DNA from 3 places in the Kitasatospora sp. NPDC054768 genome. Region 3 is predicted to be linked to each of the others. Evidence: riboswitches for the same ligand, from Rfam matches in the RefSeq annotation. Region 3 holds a riboswitch; each other region holds the start of a gene.

Region 1 (6,565 bases), on a different contig from region 3:
TTCTTGAGATCGTTCGTGGAAGCCACGGGCGCACTAACTCCTGTATAGCTGTCAAGGAACCAAGGGATTGCGTCCTGCCTTCCACGGCCCCCGGGGGGCCGCGGTCACAGGGCGAGGAGCTCCTTGGTGGTGATGGTGAGCAGCTCGGGCCCGCCCTCTTCGAGGGGGCGCACGACGAGCGTGTCCTCGATCCGGACGCCGCCCCTGCCCGGGAGGTGGACCCCCGGACCGACGGTGACCGGCACGCGGCTGTCCAGTTTACCCATGTCCGACGGACCGAGGCGCGGCGCCTCCCGGATCTCCAGCCCGACGCCGTGGCCCACCGGGTGCGGGGAGGCCTCGGTGTGGCCGGCCGCCTCCAGGACCTGCCGGGCGGCCCGGTCGGGCACGCACTGCTCCACGCCCGGTCCGAGCGCCTCCCGCCCGGCCCGCTGGGCCCGGAAGACCAGCCGGTGCAGCTCCACCTGCCAGGGCGCGGGGGCCGCGCCGATCACGAAGGTGCGGGCGGTGGAGACGCCGTAGCCGCGGTACTGGGCGCCCATCACCACGGTCAGGAAGTCGCCCTCCTCCACCCGGCGGTCGGTGGGCTGGTGGGCGGCCTGGCCGGAGTGGCTGCCGGTGCCGACCGAGACCGGGAAGGCGGCCCGGTCGGCGCCGTGGTCGATCATCCGGCGCTCCAGCTCCATCGCCAGGTGCCGCTCGGTGCGGCCGACCAGGATCGACTCCAGCAGCTCGCCCAGCGCCTGGTCGGCGATCTCGGCGGCGATCCGCAGGTCGGCGATCTCGTGCTCGTCCTTGACCACCCGCAGCCGCTCGACCGTCTGACCGAGGTCCACCAGCCGGGCCCCCTCGGTCAGGCCCCCCACCGCCCGGTGCCGGGTGACGGTCAGGTCGTGCTCCTCCACCGCCAGTCCCGACACCCCGGACCGCGCGGCGACGGCCGCGACGGCCAGCGCGGAGTCCGACCCGGCCGCCACCGGCAGCCGGGTGACGTCAGGGGCGATCAGGTGCTCCCCGGAGTCGTCCGGCGGCAGGTCGTCCGGCAGCGCGAGCAGCGCCCGCTCCCTGGTCAGCAGCAGGCTCGCCCCGCAGGGCGCGCAGCCCGTCAGGTACCGCACGTTCGCCGCACGGGTGATCAGCGCCGCATCGGCCCCGGCCGCACTGCAGTGCTCCCTCACCCGCTCCCGCCGCCCCGCGTACGCATCCGCCATGCGTCGAGCCTACGAACCCCCGGCCCGAAGCGCCCGCCGAGCACCCCCGGCAGAACCCCCAATACCCCTTGCACGCCCCCCTGTGCGACCGCGGCACCGTCCCCCTCGGGCCCGCACCCCGCCCCCCACGCAGCGTGCCGCCGAGGAGCCCCGCACCCCCCGGCGGTCCCTCGAACCCCCGCCGTCCGCTACGTTCCGTCACGGATCTGTCACTGCCGGTCCTGTGCGAGTACGACCCGGTCGCCGGCCGGCACGTCGCCTTCCGCGAGGAGCGCCGACCCGGGGCGCACCCGGCCCCCGGAACGCGAACGGCGCCTCCCCACCGCGGGGAAGCGCCGTTCCGGCGTGCGCGGGCAGGCCGCTGCTCGCGGCCGGGTGGCTCAGGAGCCCTCGGGCGTCCAGCGCTTCTCGACCCCGGCGAGCTTCCAGTACCCGATCGCGATCGCCCAGACGACCACGAACAGCCCGGCGATGGCGTAGCCGACGTTGTCCAGCGAGATGTCGGCGATGAACCCGGTGACCGGGTCGGTCAGATCGAGCTTCTCGTGCAGCACCCCGACCAGCTCGATGGTGCCGATGATGAAGGCCACCGCGATCGACAGACCGGTGATGGTCAGGTTGTAGTACACCTTCCGCACCGGGTTGGCGAAGGCCCACTGGTACGCGAAGTTCATGAACGTCCCGTCCAGGGTGTCGAACAGGCTCATCCCGGCCGCGAACAGCAGCGGCAGGCAGACGATCGCGTACCAGGGCAGCCCGGAGGCGGCACCCGAGCCGGCCATCACCATCAGGGTGACCTCGGTCGCGGTGTCGAAGCCCAGGCCCAGCACCATGCCCACCGGGAACATCTGCCCGGGCCGGGTGATCGAACGGGTCGCCCGGTTCAGCACCCGGGCCATGAAGCCGCGCGAGTCGAGGTGCGCCTCCAGCTCCTTCTCGTCGAACTTCCCGGCCCGCATCGAGCGGAACACCCTGAGGATGCCGAGCAGCGCCGCCAGGTTGAGCGCGCCGATCAGGTAGAGGAACACGCCGGAAGTGGTCGTCCCGATCACGCCGAGCCACTTGTGGGTGGTCGACTCGTCGTCCATCAGGGTGTTCGCCAGCTGCGCGCCGCCCGCCACCAGGGCGGCCATCACCACCACCATCGAGGAGTGCCCGAGGGCGAACCAGAAGCCCACCGAGACCGGCCGCTTGCCGTCCGCCATCAGCTTGCGGGTGGTGTTGTCGATCACCGCGATGTGGTCGGCGTCGAAGGCGTGCCGCATCCCGAGGGTGTACGCGGTGATACCCAGGCCCACCCCGAAGACCTGGGTACCGACCGCGTACTTCTCGGGTGCGACCAGGAAGATCAGCGTGCCGAAGGCCACCACGTGCATGGCCACGATCACCGCCATCAGCCCGGCGGTACGGACGGTGTCCTCGCGCCGCCACTGGAAGCTGGGCAGCGCGGAGGGGGCCGGTTCGGCCCCGGCGGCAACGGTTTCGGGCAGGGTCATCTGCGGATCACGCTCCAGCACCTCGTGGAAAACCTCGTGAGATGCCGTGGCCGGTCTCCTGGCTGACGGGACGCCCGTACCCGCCTTCCCAAGCGCGCGAGGCGCCCAGTGGCTCCGTGGGTACGGACGACGTTCCTCCGCGGACGGAGGAACGACCCGATCACAGTGGCGAGGGCCGCTCCGGGCTGGGACCCCTGAGGGTCCGTCACCGGTCTTCCCGAGCACCACGGCGGGGAACACCGTAGGGGCCACGCCCCGACCCGTGCAAGGTTGCGCACCTGCGCAGGTGTCCAGGATCACAGACCGCCGCCTGCGAGAATGTCCGCATGCATCTCGTACCGGCCGACCGCGCGGGCCACCGCACCATCGACGGGCACCGGGTCTGCGAGGCCATCGCCGCGATCGGCGACCCGGCCCACGTCCGGTCCTGGGCCGAGCGGTTCTCCCTGCTCGCCGACCCCGGCCGGCTCGCCCTGCTGCTCGCCCTCCACCGGGCCGGGCCGCTCGCCGTCACCGACCTCGCGGTCGCCACCGGCATGCGCGACCCCGCCGTCTCCCAGGCCCTGCGGCTGCTCCGCACGGCCGGCGTGGTCACCGGCGACCGGGACGGACGCGTGGTGCGCTACCAGCTCGTGGACGAGGCCATGCGCCCCCTCCTCGACGAGTGCGCCGCCGGCGAACACCACGAGCCCACCGCGGCCACGGGCTGACCCACTGGCCCGGCCCCGGAACCGCGCCGCGGCCGGAACGGATGAGTACGATCATGACGTGCCGTCCCGCCCCCACGCCTGGCCCGCCGACCGGTGGAACACCCGACCGGTCAGGGCCCGCGTGCTGGCGGTCGCCCGCACCCTCACCTCGGCCACCCGGGTCCTGGACGTCCTGACCCTGCTGAACCCGGACGGCATCGAGCGGTACTTCACCGTCAACCCCGGCTCCGCCTTCGCCGACCGCGCCCTGGACGAGTACCTGCACGGCCTGCCCGGCTTCACCGTGCTGGACTGGGAGGACGCCGTCAGCCGCCGCTTCGACCTGGCCGTCGCCTGCGCCGTCCACTCCTCCATGCACCGGCTGGACGCCCGCCTCGTCGTCCTCCCGCACGGCGTCGGCTACAACCGGCTGGTCACCGAGTCCACCGGCGACACGGTCACCGCCGCCGGTCTGTCCCGCAACGAACTCACGCACCGCGGAAGGGTGTTCGTGGACGTCCTCGGCCTCTCCCACCCCGAGCAGCTGGACCGGCTGCGGGACTCCTGCCCCGAGGCGCTGGACGTCGCCCGGGTTGTCGGCGACCCCTGCTTCGACCGGATGCTCGGCAGCCGGCGCTCCCGCGACGGCTACCGCGCCGCGCTCGGTGCCACCGGCGGCCGACGGCTCGTCGTCGTCAGCTCCACCTGGAGCGAGCACTCCTTGTTCGGCCGCCGCCCGGACCTCCCCCGGCGGCTGGTCCGCCGGCTCCCCGCCGACGAGTACACGGTGGCCGTCGTCCTGCACCCCAACGTGTGGAGCCGCCACGACCCCGAGGCGCTGCTCGACGACGCCCGCCGGATGGGCCTGCGCCTGATCCCGCCCCACCAGGGCTGGCAGGCCGCGCTCGTCGCCGCCGACTGCGTGATCGGCGACCACGGATCGGTCACCGTCTACGGCGCCGCCCTGAACCACCGCACCCTGCTCGTCGCCACCGGCGCCGCCGAACTCGACCCCCGCTCCCCCGGCTACGCCTTCGGCCAGGCAGCGCCCGTCCTCGACCCGGACGGGGACCTCGCCGCCCAGGTCGAACAGGCCCTCGCCCGGGCCCCGGCCGACCTGAGCGCGATCACCGACCGCTCGCTCGCCCACCGCGGCGAATCCGCCCGGCTGCTGCGCCCGCTGCTGCACTCCTTCCTGGCCGGGCTGGACGAGCCCGGGGACGAACCGGCCCTGCCGCCCTACCCCAGGCCGGCCCCGTGCCCCGGCACCGTCGACCGGCCCACCGCGTACGACGTCGAGGGCCGGAGCGAGGGCACCGAGGTCAGCCTGCGGCGCTACCCCTTCGACCCGCATGACCACGCCCCGCGCGGCTTCCACGCCCTCACCGACGAGCACCCGGGCGACGCCCTGCGCTACACCGCCGAGGTCCTGACCCGCACCGAGGTGCACGCCGAACGCCCCGCCGCCCGCTGGCTCGCCGACTCCGCCGCCGAACTCCCCGGCCTCGCCGTCGCGGTGGCCGCCCTCGGCCCGGCCCGCCACCTGCTCCGACTGCGCGGCGGCCTGCTGCTGGAGGCCCGCGCCGAACCGGACTGGACCTGCCCCGACCCCGCCGTCGACCCGCTGCTGCTCGGCTCCGCCGTGGCCTGCTGGCTCGCCGACGGCGGCGACCCGGCCGGCCTCCCCCGGCACGGCCTCACCGTCCGCACCGGCGAGCACCGCACCCGGGTGTCCTTCCGCACCGGACCCTGAGAAGGGCGCTACTCCGGCAGCTCCCGCAGCCGCGCCCGGCTGCGCTCCGCGAGCTCCGCGTCGTCCAGCTCCTCGGCGAGGGCGAGCAGCAGGGTGTGGGCCTGCGCCTCCTTCGCGTACTGGCCGCGCTCCTCGGCCCGCCGGGCGCAGTCGCCCGCGTGGGCGGCGGCGAGCTCCGGCTGCCCGAGCGCCCGGTGGGCCCGGGCGCGGACCAGCGGCAGCTTCATCAGCATGTCCTCGTCCCGCGTCCGATCGGCCTGCGCGGTGGCCTCGGCCAGCCGGGCCAGCGCCTCCTGCGCGCGGCCGTCGGCGATCAGCGCCTGCGCCAGGTTGTAGCTCTGGACGATCTCGCCGTGCTCGTCGCCCCGGTTCGCCGCCAGAGCCAGCGTGAACCGCCGCACCGCGTCGCCCGGGCGGCCGTCGGCCAGGCAGAGCAGACCGTCCGTCTCGTGGAGCACCCCCACCACCCGACGGTCGGTCACCAGCGGGACCTGCTCCGCGGCGAGCGCCAACTGCTCGGCGGCGAGCCGGTATTCCATGCGGTCGAAGTGGGCCCGGGCGAGCTGGTTGCGCATCCGGACCACGGCGGCCGGCTGGTTGTCCCACTGGGCCGACTCGATGCCGAGCCGGTGGGTGGCGATCCAGTCCTGGTAGAGCCTGCGGTCGTGGTACAGCAGCCAGAGCGACTCGCACAGCCGCCACACCTCGCCGTGCCACCCCTGCCGGGCCGCCTCTTCCACCACCGCGCGGAAGTTGGCCCGTTCCGCGTACAGCCACTCCAGGGCCGCGGTGTCGGAGGCGAAGCGGGGCAGGTCGTCGCCGCTCGGGTCCTGCAGGCGGAGCCTGCTCCCGGCCATCGCACGGTCGGCGACCGAGGCCCTGCCCCGGTAGTAGGCCACGACGGCGGCGAGGAGTTCCCCGCGGCCGGCCAGTTCCCGGGTCCGGCCGTAGGCGTGCAGCCGCACCACGTCGTGGGCCCGGAAGCGGTCCTCGCGGTCGCCGTCCACCACCTCGTCCAGCACGTGGACGCCCCGAAGCTCCCCGATCGCCTGCCCGGCCAGCTCGACGCCGACCGCACGCGCCAGTTCGGCGGAGACGAAGGGGCCGGGGTGCACGCCGATCAGGTGGTAGAGCGCCCGGCCCGGCGCCGACAGCCGCTCGTAGACCAGGTCGTAGGTCGCGCCGAGATCGCTCTCCTCGTCCTCCAGCATCGCCAACCTGCCCTCCCGGTCGTGCAGTTCGGCCACCACCCGGCCGACCGGCAGGTGGTCCCGGTCCAGCAGCTGGCTCCCGACCGCGTTCAGCGCGAGCGGCAGCCCGCCGCACAGCTCGACCAGTTCCGCCAGTTCCCCGTCGGTGCCCCGCCCCGGGCCCACCCAGCCGCGCACCAGCTCGGCGCCCGCCCTCGCGCTCAGC
Region 2 (6,565 bases), on a different contig from region 3:
GATCGCTCGACCACGGCCCGTATGCTGACCGATTGAACGACTATCAGCGAGGCCCCTGAGGGGCGCCGACACGCCGTTGCCGCCGAACGGCGGCCGGGTGTCCGGCGCCGGTGGGCGGTGACAGAGCAGGGAACCAGCGCTTCGGTACGACGGAGCGGCTGTACGGGGGTTGACTGGTGGATTCCACCGACGAACGGGCGGCGAAGCGGAGCAGCCGGGTGCGCGGACGCCACGGACGCGTCCTGCCCCGGTCCCGGCACGAACGGCGCATCGTCCGCCGGGACCTGCGCAACAGCGCGGCCCAACGGGCCTACGTCGCATGTGCCGAGACCGTCGGCCCGCTGACGACCGGTGAGGACGGCGCCGCCGTTCGCTACCGCTCGGTCTCCTCGCGCGGCGTCACGTTCGTCACGACCCTCCTGGTGACCGTCAACGCACTCGCCGGCCTCGCCTTCGTCGGCTGGCTGCTCCTCCCCGAACACATTCCCGGCTCCGGTGTGGGCTGGTCCCCGGACTGGCGGATCAACCTCGCCAGAATCTGCTTCTGTGCAGTTATCACGGTGGAAGTCATCCGCTTGGTTCAGAACCTCGCGGTCTGGGTCTTCGCGTTCCGTGCCAAGGACCCGGTGCCGGTCACCCCGCCGCCCGGTCTGCGGGTCGCGGTGCTCACCACGATCGTGCCCTCCAAGGAGCCGATCGAGATCGTCGAGCGCACCCTCGCGGCGATGCTGCGGATCGAGTACGACGGTCAGGTCGACGTCTGGATCCTCGACGAGGGCGACGACGACCGCGTCAAGAAGATGGCCGCCCGACTCGGCGTCAATCACTTCAGCCGCAAGGGGCGCCCGGAGTACAACCAGGCCGAGGGCGAGTTCCGCGCCAAGACCAAGTCCGGCAACCACAACTCCTGGCGCGCCGAGCACGAGCACGGCTACGACGTGGTGGCCCAGATGGACCCGGACCACGTCCCGCTGCCCTGCTTCCTGGAGCGCACCCTCGGCTACTTCCGCGACCCCGACGTCGCCTTCGTGGTCGCCCCCCAGGTGTACGGCAACATGTACGACAACTGGGTCGCCCACGGCGCCTCCGTGCAGCAGTACCTGTTCTCCGGTCTGGTCGAGCGCGGCGGCAACGGCATGGACGCCCCGCTGCTGATCGGCACCAACCACCTGTACCGGCCCAGCGCCTGGCAGCAGATCGGCGGCTACCAGGACTCGATCATCGAGGACCACCTCACCAGCATGCGGGTCCAGGCCTCCGTCAATCCGGGGACCGGCCAGCGCTGGAAGGGCGTCTACACCCCCGACGTCCTCGCCGTCGGCGAGGGCCCGACCTCCTGGACCGACTACTTCAACCAGCAGAAGCGCTGGGCCTACGGCATCTGGGAGATCCTGCTCAAGAGCCGGCTGCGCTCGGGCATCAAGCTGCGGCTCCGCCAGCGCGTGCTCTACGGCCTGGTCCAGTTCTACTACCCGAGCGTGGCGCTCACCACCGTCCTCGGCAGTCTCGCCACCTCCGTCTACCTGGCCCTCGGCATCACCTCCATCCACCTCAACAGCACCCACTGGATGGCCCTGTGGGGCGCCAGCATGGGCAGCTGGCTCGTGCTGTGGCTGTGGCTGCGCCGGTTCAACCTGGCCGCGCACGAGCGGCGCGAGATCGGCATGGCCGGCATGGGCCTCGCCCTGTTCGCCGGCCCGGTCTACGTGGCCGCCGCGATCGCGGCACTGCTGCGCCGCCCGCTCGCCTACGCCGTCACCGCCAAGGGCGACCTGCGCAGCGCCGAGTCGCTGTCGACGTTCCGGCTGCACCTGCTGTGGGCGGCGGTCGCGGGCGGGCTGCTCGGCGCGAGCTTCACGCTGCACCACGACATCTGGATCCTGCGCTTCTGGGCCGGGGTCAGCCTGTTCACCGGCCTCGCGCCGCTGGCGATCTCCTTCGTCGGCGCCCGCCGCGAGGCGCGGGCCCAGCGGGCCGTCGCCGCCAGGGCCGCCGACACCGCCGAGGAACTCGTGACCGCGTCCCTGCCCGTCCAACGGACCGAACCGCCGCACGCCGGGGAGCCCGCCCCGACGGCCGTGGAGGAGGACGGGTTCGAGGAAGGGCCTGAGCCCGCTCGGGTCGGCGGCCGGCCCGAGCGGGGGGCCCGCTGATGCTGCGGATCACCGTCCCCCGGATCGCCGCCCTGCTCGCCCTGGTGCTGATGGTCGGGTACACCTTCGTGCTCGCGCCCCGGCTCTCCCGCAACCACGACCAGGACCCGTACAGCTTCGCCGGTGCGGCCCCCACGGCGATGCCGGGCTGGCTGACCAGCGCCCTGGCCGCGTCGCCGTCCCCCTCCGTCACCCCCACCACGCCGGGCGCGACCGCCGTCCCGCCGCCCCCGCCGCCGCAGTTCCCGCCGGCCGGCGGCGCCTTCACCGGCATCATGACCAAACCCGGCCCGTACGACCTCGGCCCGCTCGACGAGTTCACCGCCGCCGTCAAGCACCAGCCGAGCGTGCTGGAGTTCTCGGTCGGCTGGTGGGACCGGAAGTTCGACCGCCGGGTGTTCGACACCGTCGCCGAGCGCGGCATCATGCCGATGGTCGCCTGGGAGCCGTGGGACTACCGCAAGGAGGCGAAGGAGGACAAGCTCCGCGGCGAGCAGCCGGAGTACGCCCTCTCGAACATCATCGACGGCAGGTTCGACGACTACATCAGGACCTGGGCCGAGGGCGTCAAGGGCCTCGGCTACCCCATCGCCCTGCGCTTCGCCCACGAGATGAACGGCTACTGGTACCCCTGGACCGAGCAGGCGAACGGCAACCGGAAGGGCCAGTACGTCCAGGCGTGGCAGCACGTCCACGACATCTTCAAGCAGGTCGGCGCCACCCGGGTCACCTGGGTGTGGAGCCCCAACGTCGACTACGAGAACGCCACCAGCCTGAACACGCTCTACCCGGGCGAGGACTACGTCGACTGGGTCGGCCTGTCCGGCTACTACGGCACCACCGGCGTCGAGAAGTACAAGTCGTTCGACCAGATCTTCCAGCCGACCATCGAGCAGATCCGGGCGTTCACGAAGAAGCCCGTGGTGATCACCGAGACCGGGGCCACCGACACCTCGGGGCTGAAGGCGCAGTGGATCACCGAGATGTTCGCGCAGCTCCCCCAGCACCCCGACATCATCGGCGTGATCTGGTACGAGTCGCGCAAGGAGGTCGACTGGAGGGTCGCCGCGTCCGGCGCCGCGTCCGAGGCGTTCGCGGCCGGGGTCTCCGCGCCCCGCTACAACACGCCCTGGACCATCCGCTCCCAGCCGGCCCTGACCGCCGCGCCGCCGGCCCCCGCGCCCGCCCCGACGACCGATCCCCCGACCACTCCGAGCCCGACGGCCGGCTCCACCACGAAGCCCCCCGTCAAGAAGCCGACCTCCCCCGCGACCCGGCCCCGGTCGAGCTCCACCCCCGCCGGGTGAGCGCGCCGCCGAGCCGGCCCTCGTACCGGCCGACAACACCGCAGCAGGGAGGCGAGAACCCCATGACCACCCCCGCCGTACCCGGAACCGGGCGCGCGACCCGGCGCTCGTGGTGGTGGCTCGCGCCGACCATCGTGATCGCGCTGATCCTGTGCGCCGTGCTGCTCCCGCGGGACCGCAGGCAGCCCGACCAGACCGCCCCCGCGGTCGCCCCGCTGCCGGCCGCCACCGCCGGCGAGATCTGCTCCACCGGGGAGAACCGCTACCCCGCCCAGGCCGTCGACTCCGGCCGCTACCTGATCAACCCGAACGAGTGGAACGCCACCGGGGGCCTCTGCATCAGCGGCACCGACGGCGGAAGCGGCTTCCGGGTGACCCGCAGCGGCATCGGCCCCGCCAGCCTGACCGACCCGGACCGCGGCCCCGGCGCGTACCCGCACATCAGCACCCAGCTCCAGCCCGGCACCGGCCCGCTACCCATCGCGGTCGACAAGTTGCGCTACGCCACCAGCAGCTGGCGGACCACGCAGATCGACAGCGGCGTCTACAACGCCTCGTACGACGTCTGGTACAGCAACAGCCGGACCAGCTGCTCCTTCACCGAGAGCGCCGAGCTGATGATCTGGCTGCGCGGGAACGGCAAGACCCCGTTCGGCCGGCAGGCCGGCGAGCTCCAGGTCGGCGGCGCCTCCTACCGGGTGTACGAGGCGCCGAAGAAGAGCAGCCACACCCTGATCACCTACGAGATGGCCACCAGCGCGACCTCCGTCACCGACCTGGACCTGCGGGCCTTCACCCGCGACGCCGTCCAGCGCGGCTACGTCCCGGCGGGCTCGTACCTGTGCGCCGTCCAGGCCGGGTTCGAGATCTGGGACGGGGGCGCCGGGCTCAGCAGCGACTCGTTCTCGTTCCAGGCCGCCGCCGGGCAGCCCAGCGGCGCGATCACCTCGGCCCTGCCCGGTCTCTGCCTGGACAGCCGGGTGGCGGGCGATCCGGCCGCGATCGGCGCCGGCACCTGCGACGGCTCGCCCGCGCAGGCGTGGACGATGGGGGACGACGGCTCGGTGGGGCAGAACGGGCGCTGCGTCGAGGATCCGGGCCTCGGTTTCCCCGTCCTCACGGACTGCACCTCGCGCCCCGATCAGCGCTGGCGGGTGACCCCGACGGGGCAGCTCGCGAACCAGGGCACCGGGCGCTGCGTCGAGAATCCGGGCGCCGCCGCGAGCGGGACCGCCCAGGTCCGGATGCGCCCGTGCGAGGCCCGCACAGGCCAGGAATGGCACCCTCCAGCCTGAGCAGTTTATCGCACACACAGTCGAACAACTGTACTTCGCGACACAACATGTGGGGCTGCATCGGACTCACGGCACTAGATGTATGCTCGTCCCTGCTGTCGATGCAGGGGAACCCGGTGCGAATCCGGGACTGCCCCGCAGCGGTGAGCGGGCGGCTCCACGAGCCCTCCCCGCGAGTCCGAACACCTGCCGACGGTGTGCCACGGGCCCTCCCGCAGAGGCCGGCAGCACGAGCAGTTTCCTTCCGGGCCTCGCGGGCGGGCCGGGGATGCCACCGTCGCGCGGACGCCGCTTGCGCCCGCGTGCGTGCTCCCCTGCCCCGATCGGCCCGGTACCCCCGATCACCGCCGCCGATCGCCGCCAGGAGAGAGCGCCTTGACCATCGCCGCCTCAGCCACCCTGCCCGCCCAGGGCACCGGCACCGCCTTCACCGACCCGACGGTCTCCGACCCCGGCGGCGCCCTGTTGCGGCTGCTCACCGACCGCAGCACCGACCTCACCGAGGTCGACCCCGGCCATGTCGCCGCCGCCGCGCTGCGCGGCCGCCACGCCGGCTCGGACTTCGCCGAGCTGCGCGGGCTGGCCGTGGATGCCGCCGCGTCGATGATCGCCGAGGACCCCCAGTACTCGAAGCTCGCCGCCCGCCTGCTCGCCCTGGAGATCGTCGACGAGGCGAACAGCCAGGGCTCGGTGTCCTTCTCCGCCTCGATCGCCGTCGGCCACGCCGAGGGCCTGATCGGCGACACCACCGCCGCCTTCGTCACCAAGCACGCGGCCGCCCTGGACGCGCTCGTCGACACCAAGGGCGACGACCGCTTCGAGTACTTCGGCCTGCGCACGGTGCAGTCCCGCTACCTGCTGCGCCACCCGATCACCCGCAAGGTGATCGAGACCCCGCAGCACTTCCTGCTCCGCGTCGCCTGTGGCCTGGCGGTCGGCGACAGCGAGCAGTCCGTGCGCGAGGTGGCCGAGCTGTACGGCCTGATGAGCCGCCTGGAGTACCTGACGTCCTCGCCGACGCTCTTCAACTCCGGCACCCGCCACCCGCAGATGTCGAGCTGCTACCTGCTCGACTCGCCGCTGGACAACCTGGACTCGATCTACAACCGCTACGCGCAGATCGCCCGCCTGTCCAAGCACGCCGGCGGCATCGGCCTGTCGTACTCGCGCATCCGCTCGCGCGGCAGCCTGATCCGCGGCACCAACGGCAAGTCCAACGGCATCGTGCCGTTCCTGCGCACCCTCGACTCCTCGGTCGCCGCCGTCAACCAGGGCGGCCGCCGCAAGGGCGCGGCCTGCGTCTACCTGGAGACCTGGCACGCCGACATCGAGGAGTTCCTGGAGCTCCGCGACAACACCGGCGAAGAGGCCCGCCGCACCCACAACCTCAACCTGGCGCACTGGATCCCGGACGAGTTCATGCGCCGGGTCAACGCCAACCAGGACTGGTCGCTGTTCTCCCCGGCCGACGTGCCCGAGCTGGTCGACCTGTGGGGCGAGGAGTTCGACGAGGCGTACCGCAAGGCCGAGCTGGCCGGCAAGGCCGTGCGCACCATCCCGGCGCAGACCCTGTACGCCCGCATGATGCGCACCCTCGCGCAGACCGGCAACGGCTGGATGACCTTCAAGGACGCCTCCAACCGCGCCGCCAACCAGACCGCGCTGCCGGGCCGCACGGTGCACTCCTCCAACCTGTGCACCGAGATCCTGGAGGTCACGGACGACTCCGAGACCGCCGTCTGCAACCTGGGCTCGGTCAACCTGGGCGCCCACGTCGCCCCGGGCGCCACGGCCGACGACCTGATCGGCG
Region 3 (6,565 bases):
GCCTGCTCGGCCGGGCCGCCGGCCACCCGCAGCGCCTCGAAGGCCAGTCCGCGCACCAGCGCGTCGTCGCCCCGGGCGGCCTCCAGCAGCTCGCCCACGGCCCGGTCCGCCGGACGGGCCGCGACCCACGCCCGGAACTCGGCGCGAGCCGGGCCCGGCGAGTAGTCCGCACACGCGTTCAGCAGCTCGAAGGCGCTCTGCTCGATGTGCCCGGCCGCGGTCTGCGCGACCGTGCAGATCTCCTCCAGCTTGGCCCGCACCGCCCAGTGGCCGAGCGGCGACAGCTCCGCGGCATCGTTCCTGCGCACCAGGGCGCCGACGGCCTCCAGGCCGTCGAGCATCCAGTCCAGGACGGCGGCCACATCGGCCGGCGCGGCCGGGGTGTCGATCTGCGGCGCGCGGCAGGTGCCGCGGACGGCGGAGACGGCCGAGGCCGCGTGCGGCACCGGCGACAGCCCCGGTCCGCCGAGGCCGGTGCCGACCCGGCGCTCGTCCAGGCCCCGGCGCAGCAGTTCCAGCAGTTCGCTCTCGGCGACGGGGCCGTCCACCAGGTGCAGGAAGGAGAGCAGCTGCGGGGCCTGGTCCACGGCCTGCCCGGCCAGCACGGCGAACACGCCGCGCAGCGCGGCGGGCGGCACCGGGGCGAGCAGGGTCCAGGCGTCGAACATCGCCGACCATCCGCGCACCACGGCCTCGTCGTCGTACTCCCAGGCGTGCAGGCGCCAGCCGGGGCCGGCTCCGCCGTCCCGGGGCTCCACGAGGCCCACCAGCAGCGCCTGCCCCCATGCCTTGGCGGCGGCGCCGACCGTCATGGCCAGCGCCCGGCCGGCCTCGCGGGCGTCCTCGGGGAGCAGTTCGCCGCGCTTGTCGACCTCGGCCAGCTCACCGGCCCAGCGGGCGACGCGGACGGCGTCCACCAGCATCCGGCGGGCCAGCGGCGCCAGCTCGGCGGGTGCCGGGAAGCCCTCGGGCACGGGAACCCTGCCCCGCCCGGGAGCCGGAGCGGGCCCTCGCCGCCGGGGTACTCCGTTACGGGGGACACCCGCCCCGCCCGGCCTGCCACCGGCGGGCCGTTGGGCCGTTCCGGGGAGACGGGTCACCGTCGCACCGGTACCGATCGTCGGCGGGAGCGGGGCATCACGGTCGCGCGGGTTCCGAGACGTCACGTCGAGCAGTCTTCCCCTTGTACCGGCCTTCTGTCACATCCGGTTGTCCGTACGACCGGGCGACCGGTGGCGGCACCTCCGCAAGATCGGGCAACAGCGGCAAACCGCCTGGCCGGAAACGTGTGACCTGCCCATGCCACTCGCATCATCCTGGTCGCCGGGAATGCTCGGGCGGTTACCGTGCGTACGGGTGGGGGGTCAGTGGCCGGGCAAATTGTTGTCCCTGACATCGGGGTGGTTTTCGCGCCGGTCGCACGGGGAATCCCCTTCCGCCGACTTCCGGCGGAGCTGTCCAGTCCGAATCCGGACGGATGACGGGCGGGGCGGGGGGATCGTGCCGCGGGGGGGGGTTGGGCGGCCGGGGGTTGGAGGGGGCACCGCGGGGCGCGGGGTGCGGCGATTCGTGGGGGGGGGGGGCGGGGGTAGGGGGCGGCGCCTTAAGGCGCCGCCCGCCACTCCCCCCGCGCCTACGGCGGAATGGGGGAAACGTTCATTCGTGGGCAGGGGGGAAGCGCGCCGGAAAAGCCGGCGCGGCCCAGCCGGAAACGCCCGCACGAGGAGGGGGGCGAGGGCGCGGCCCGTGGGTCTTGCGGGCCTCGCGGATCCTGTCGGACGAATCGGATGGATCGGACGGATCGGATCGACGGGTCGACCCAACGGGCCCGCTCCCACCTCGGCGGTGGGGCCGCGTTCCGATCCGCAGGGGCGGAAGCGGAGCACCGACCGCGGCACGTCCGGGAGACGTGCCGGCGAGGACCCGCCGGCGGCGCCCTACAGCAGCGGCGTGAGCCAGCGGCGGAGCAGTTCGGTGTACCGGTCGGGAGCGGTGTTCCAGAGGGTGGCGTGGTCGGCACCGGGGAAGGCCTGGAGGCTGACCACGTCGCGACGGGCGGCGGCCAGCTTCTCGGCGGTGCCGAAGGGCGCGATCCGGTCCTCGGGGCTGTGCAGGAGAAGGGTGGGCACCCGCAGGTCGGTGCCGTCGGCGATGCGGGCGAAGTCGGCGAGGTCGACGCCGGTGCGGCCCTCCGCGGCCAGGGCCCCGAGCTCGGCGGCGACGCCCTGGAACCCGGCCCGGGCGGCGTCCCGGCGGGCGGAGACCGGGAGGTCGAGCACCGGCGAGTCGAGGATGAGGCCGCTGACGGCGTGCGGCCAGGCGGTGCGGGCCGCGGTCTGGAGGGCCGTGGTCGCGCCGACCGACCAGCCGTAGAGGATCACCTTGCCCGCGCCGCTGTCGAGCGCCAGCCGTACCGCCGCCTCGATGTCGCGCCACTCGGTCTCGCCGAAGTGGCTGAGCCCGTCCGGGGAGGCGGGGGCACCCTGGTCGCCGCGGTAGGTGACGGCGAGGGCGGGCAGGCCGAGCCGGTCGAGGACGGGGAGCACCGGGAGGGTCTGCTGGCGGTCGGCCTCGGGGCCGTGCACCAGGATCACCCAGGTGCCGCGCTTGCCGTCGAGCCACCAGGCGGGAAGGGCGCCGAGCTCGCCGTCGGCGGTGGTGTCGGTGAAGGGGAGGCCGAGTGCCTCGGTGGGGTCGCCGAGGTGGACCCGGGGGGTGAAGCGGACCTCGGTGCCGGGGGTGAGCGTGCCCCGGTCGGCGCGGAGCAGCCGGCGGGTGACGCCCCGCTCGTCGCTGTGCAGGACCTCCTCGACGACCGCGTGCCCGCCGTCCGCCCACTCGACCGCCCAGCGGCCGGGGCGCAGGCTCTCGGGGCCGCGGGTGAAGGTGACGCGGCCGGGGGCGAGGCCGCGGACCACGACCGGCCCGGACTCCGGGACGGCGGCCACCGGACGGACCGTCCGCTCGGAGGCCCGACGGCCGATCACCAGCACGGCGGCCCCGACCGCGGCGGCCGCCACGACGGCGGCGGTTCCCCAACGCATTTCGCTCCCCGCTCTGTTACTCACGGACCGGACGGTGTTCGGGCACCAGTTCACCGGCGCTCCGTCCGCCCGGCCACCGGGCTGGGCCGTCCGGGTCACCCGGGCGGCGGCCCGGCGGCGCCGAGGAGGTGCCGGAAGCGGGCGGCGAGGGCGGCGAGGGCGGCGGCGGGGGCTTTCCGCGGTGCCTGCCACCGAACCGCAGGCGTGGCCCCGGTCCTGCCCCAGCCGCCGAACGCACGAAGCGGCCCGGCCGCGGACCGGTGCCGCGCCGGGGATCCCCCGGCGTGTCAGCGGCCCCGCGCCGGACGATCCCCGGCCTGTCGGCGGCGTCCGCGTGTGACCAACCCCTCCGTGACCTCGGTTGACTCCCGGTTCGGGCCCGTGATGGGATCCTGGGGCCAAACGGAGGCATGGAGAGGAAGCCGGTGGAATTCCGGCGCGGTCCCGCCACTGTCACCGGGGAGCACGCTCGGAACATCGCCACGGCGGCCGTCGACGGCCGCTGGAAGGCTCCGGGGGTGCGTTCGACCCGGAAGCCAGGAGACTCTCGCCCCCGTCACGTCGATCCAGGGCGCGGACCCTGAGTGAGGACACGCACGCGATGCAGGCTGCCCCGCCCCACCGGACTCCGAGCTGCCTTCCGCCGTGCCCCCGATGACCCCGCTCGGGCCCTCCTCCTCGCCGCGCCCGCTGGCCCGCGCCGCCGCGTTCGCGCTCGGCGCCGTCGCGGGCCATGTCGCCGACGCCCGCTTCGCCGACCCCCGCCAGGGCCATCCGGTGGCCGTCTTCGGCAGCGCCGCGACCCGGCTGGAGCGTCGGCTGTGGCGCGACGACCGCGGCGCGGGGGCCGGGTACACGGCGCTGTGCGTGGGCGCGGTCGCGGCGGGCACGCTCGCCCTGGACCGTACGGTGGGCCGGCGTCCGCTGAGCCGGGCGGTGCTGGCGGCGGCCGCGACCTGGACGGTGCTCGGCGGCACCTCGCTGACCCGGGAGGCGCGCACCATCGGCCGCTCGCTGGCCGCGGGCGACCTCGCGGCCGCCCGGGAGCGGCTGCCGCACCTGTGCGGGCGGGACCCGAGCGCGCTGGACGGGCAGCAGATCGCCCGGGCGGTGGTCGAGTCGGTGGCCGAGAACACCGCCGACGCCGTGGTGAACGCGCTGACCTGGGGCGCCCTGGCCGGCACGCCCGGCCTGCTGGCCTTCCGCGCCGTGAACACCCTGGACGCGATGGTGGGCCACCGCTCGCCGCGCTACGCCCGGTTCGGCTGGGCCTCGGCCCGGCTGGACGACCTGGCGGGCTGGCCGGGCGCCCGGCTGACGGCGCTGCTGACGGTGGCCGCCGCGCCCGAGCCCCGTACGGCCTGGCGGGTCTGGCGGCGCGACGGCTCCGCGCACCCGAGCCCGAACGCGGGCCAGGCCGAGGCGGCGTTCGCCGGCGCGGTGGGCGTACGGCTGGGCGGGGCGCTGCGGTACGGCGAGAGGGTGGAGCACCGGCCCGTACTGGGTGCGGAGCTGCGGCCGGTGACGGTGGACGACATCGAGCGCGCCTGTGCGCTCTCCCGGCGGGTGGGCGCACTGGCGCTGGGTACGACGGTCGCGGGGCACGTCCTGCTGCGGATGCTGCTGAGGAAGAGGGGACGGGCATGAGCAAGGCGCTGCTGGTCGCGGGGACGACCTCGGACGCGGGCAAGAGCGTGGTGACGGCCGGGATCTGCCGTTGGCTCGTCCGCCAGGGCGTGCGGGTCGCGCCGTTCAAGGCGCAGAACATGTCGCTCAATTCCTTCGTCACCGCCGACGGCGCCGAGATCGGCCGCGCCCAGGCGATGCAGGCGCAGGCCGCCCGGGTGGAGCCGGAGGCGGCGATGAACCCGGTGCTGCTCAAGCCGGGCGCGGACGGCCGCAGCCAGGTGGTGCTGCTCGGCAGGCCGGTGGCGGAGGTGGGCGCGCTGGACTACCGCGAGCGCAAGCCCGTCCTGCTGGAGCGCGCCCTGGAGTGCCTGGCGGACCTGCGTGGCCGCTACGACGTGGTGGTCTGCGAGGGCGCGGGCTCGCCCGCCGAGATCAACCTGCGCGACCGCGACATCGCCAACATGGGCCTGGCGACGGCCGCCGCCCTGCCGGTGGTGGTGGTCGGGGACATCGACCGCGGCGGGGTCTTCGCGGCGATGTACGGGACGCTGGCGCTGCTGTCGGCGGAGGACCAGCGGCACGTGGCCGGCTGGTTCGTCAACAAGTTCCGCGGTGACGCGCGGCTGCTCGCGCCCGGGCTGGAGATGCTGCACGGGCTGACCGGCCGTCCGGTGCTGGGCACGCTGCCGATGCTGCCCGGGCTCTGGCTGGACGCCGAGGACTCGCTGGACCTGTCGACGGTGGTGGACCGGGCGGACGGGCCCGGGCCGTACGGCGCGGACGTGCTGCGGGTGGCCGTGGTGCGCTTCCCGCGGCTGTCCAACTTCACCGACATGGACGCGCTCGCGCAGGAGCCGGGCGTGCTGGTGCGCTGGGCGACCCGCCCGGAGGAGCTGGCCGACGCCGACCTGGTGGTGCTGCCCGGCACCCGGGCCACCGTCGCCGACCTCGCCTGGCTGCGCGAGCGCGGTCTGGAGCCGGCGCTGCGGGCCCGGGCGGCGGCCGGGCTGCCGGTCCTCGGGGTCTGCGGCGGCTACCAGATGCTGGCGCGCTCGATCGTGGACGAGGTCGAGTCGAGGGCGGGGGCCGTCGAGGGCCTCGGCCTGCTGCCGACGCAGGTGCGGTTCGGCGCCGAGAAGGTGCTGGCGCGGCCGGTCGGCGAGGCGTACGGGCAGCGGGTGGAGGGCTACGAGATCCACCACGGCGTGGTCACCGTCGAGGGCGGGGACACGTTCGTCTCCGACGGCCGGGGGCGGAGTCTGGACGGCTGCCGGGTGGGCCCGGTCTGGGGCACGACCTGGCACGGCGCGCTGGAGAACGACGGGTTCCGCCGCGAACTCCTGCGCGAGGTCGCCGCGTTGTCGGGCCGGGCGTTCGTCCCGGCCCCGGACACCTCCTTCGCCGCGGCGCGCGAGGCCCGTCTGGACCGGCTGGGCGACCTGATCGAGGAGCACGCCGACACCGACGCGCTGTGGAAGCTGATCGAGGGCGGGGTGCCGGCGGCCGGATCGCTGCCGTTCGTCCCGCCCGGGGCCCCTGGGAGTGACGCATGAGCCGGGTACGGCGGCAGTGCCGAGTACGGCAGCAGAGCCGGGCAGGATCACGGAGCCGGGCAGGATCACAGGACCGGACGGTGCCGCGGAACCGGGCACGACAGGAGTGGGGTACGGCATGAGTGACGTCCGCTATCCGTTCACCGCGATCGTCGGCATGGCCGACCTGCGGCTCGGGCTGCTGCTGAACGCGGTCTCCCCGGCCGTGGGCGGCGTGCTGGTGCGCGGTGAGAAGGGCACCGCGAAGTCGACCATGGTGCGCGCGCTGGCCGGCCTGCTGCCGTCCATCGCCACCGTGGACGACTGCCGCTTCGCCTGCGACCCGGCCGCGCCCGACCC

The links. Region 3 has a riboswitch for cobalamin ahead of ACWGKU_RS03600 (cobalamin biosynthesis protein). Riboswitches for the same ligand answer to the same signal wherever they lie in the genome.
Region 1: it holds a riboswitch for cobalamin, as region 3 does, so the genes downstream of both, ACWGKU_RS00155 (Nickel transporter NicT) here and ACWGKU_RS03600 (cobalamin biosynthesis protein) in region 3, are expected to answer to the same signal.
Region 2: it holds a riboswitch for cobalamin, as region 3 does, so the genes downstream of both, ACWGKU_RS24560 (ribonucleoside-diphosphate reductase subunit alpha) here and ACWGKU_RS03600 (cobalamin biosynthesis protein) in region 3, are expected to answer to the same signal.

Annotation. Positions count from the first base shown of each region.
Region 1 is NZ_JBSHBN010000001.1:31,064-37,628, reverse strand. Features, by position in the region: gene efp (elongation factor P) at 1-26, opposite strand, end outside; gene ACWGKU_RS00160 (M24 family metallopeptidase) at 105-1,211, opposite strand; gene ACWGKU_RS00155 (Nickel transporter NicT) at 1,592-2,707, opposite strand; cobalamin riboswitch at 2,739-2,951, opposite strand; gene ACWGKU_RS00150 (ArsR/SmtB family transcription factor) at 3,034-3,417, shown strand; gene ACWGKU_RS00145 (hypothetical protein) at 3,476-5,149, shown strand; gene ACWGKU_RS00140 (hypothetical protein) at 5,158-6,565, opposite strand, start outside.
Region 2 is NZ_JBSHBN010000089.1:4,182-10,746, reverse strand. Features, by position in the region: gene ACWGKU_RS24575 (glycosyltransferase family 2 protein) at 177-2,153, shown strand; gene ACWGKU_RS24570 (glycoside hydrolase family 26 protein) at 2,153-3,460, shown strand; gene ACWGKU_RS24565 (GH12 family glycosyl hydrolase domain-containing protein) at 3,523-4,755, shown strand; cobalamin riboswitch at 4,838-4,963, shown strand; gene ACWGKU_RS24560 (ribonucleoside-diphosphate reductase subunit alpha) at 5,155-6,565, shown strand, end outside.
Region 3 is NZ_JBSHBN010000007.1:77,895-84,459, forward strand. Features, by position in the region: gene ACWGKU_RS03590 (hypothetical protein) at 1-974, opposite strand, end outside; gene ACWGKU_RS03595 (alpha/beta fold hydrolase) at 1,938-3,044, opposite strand; cobalamin riboswitch at 3,460-3,591, shown strand; gene ACWGKU_RS03600 (cobalamin biosynthesis protein) at 3,699-4,691, shown strand; gene ACWGKU_RS03605 (cobyric acid synthase) at 4,688-6,226, shown strand; gene ACWGKU_RS03610 (putative cobaltochelatase) at 6,345-6,565, shown strand, end outside.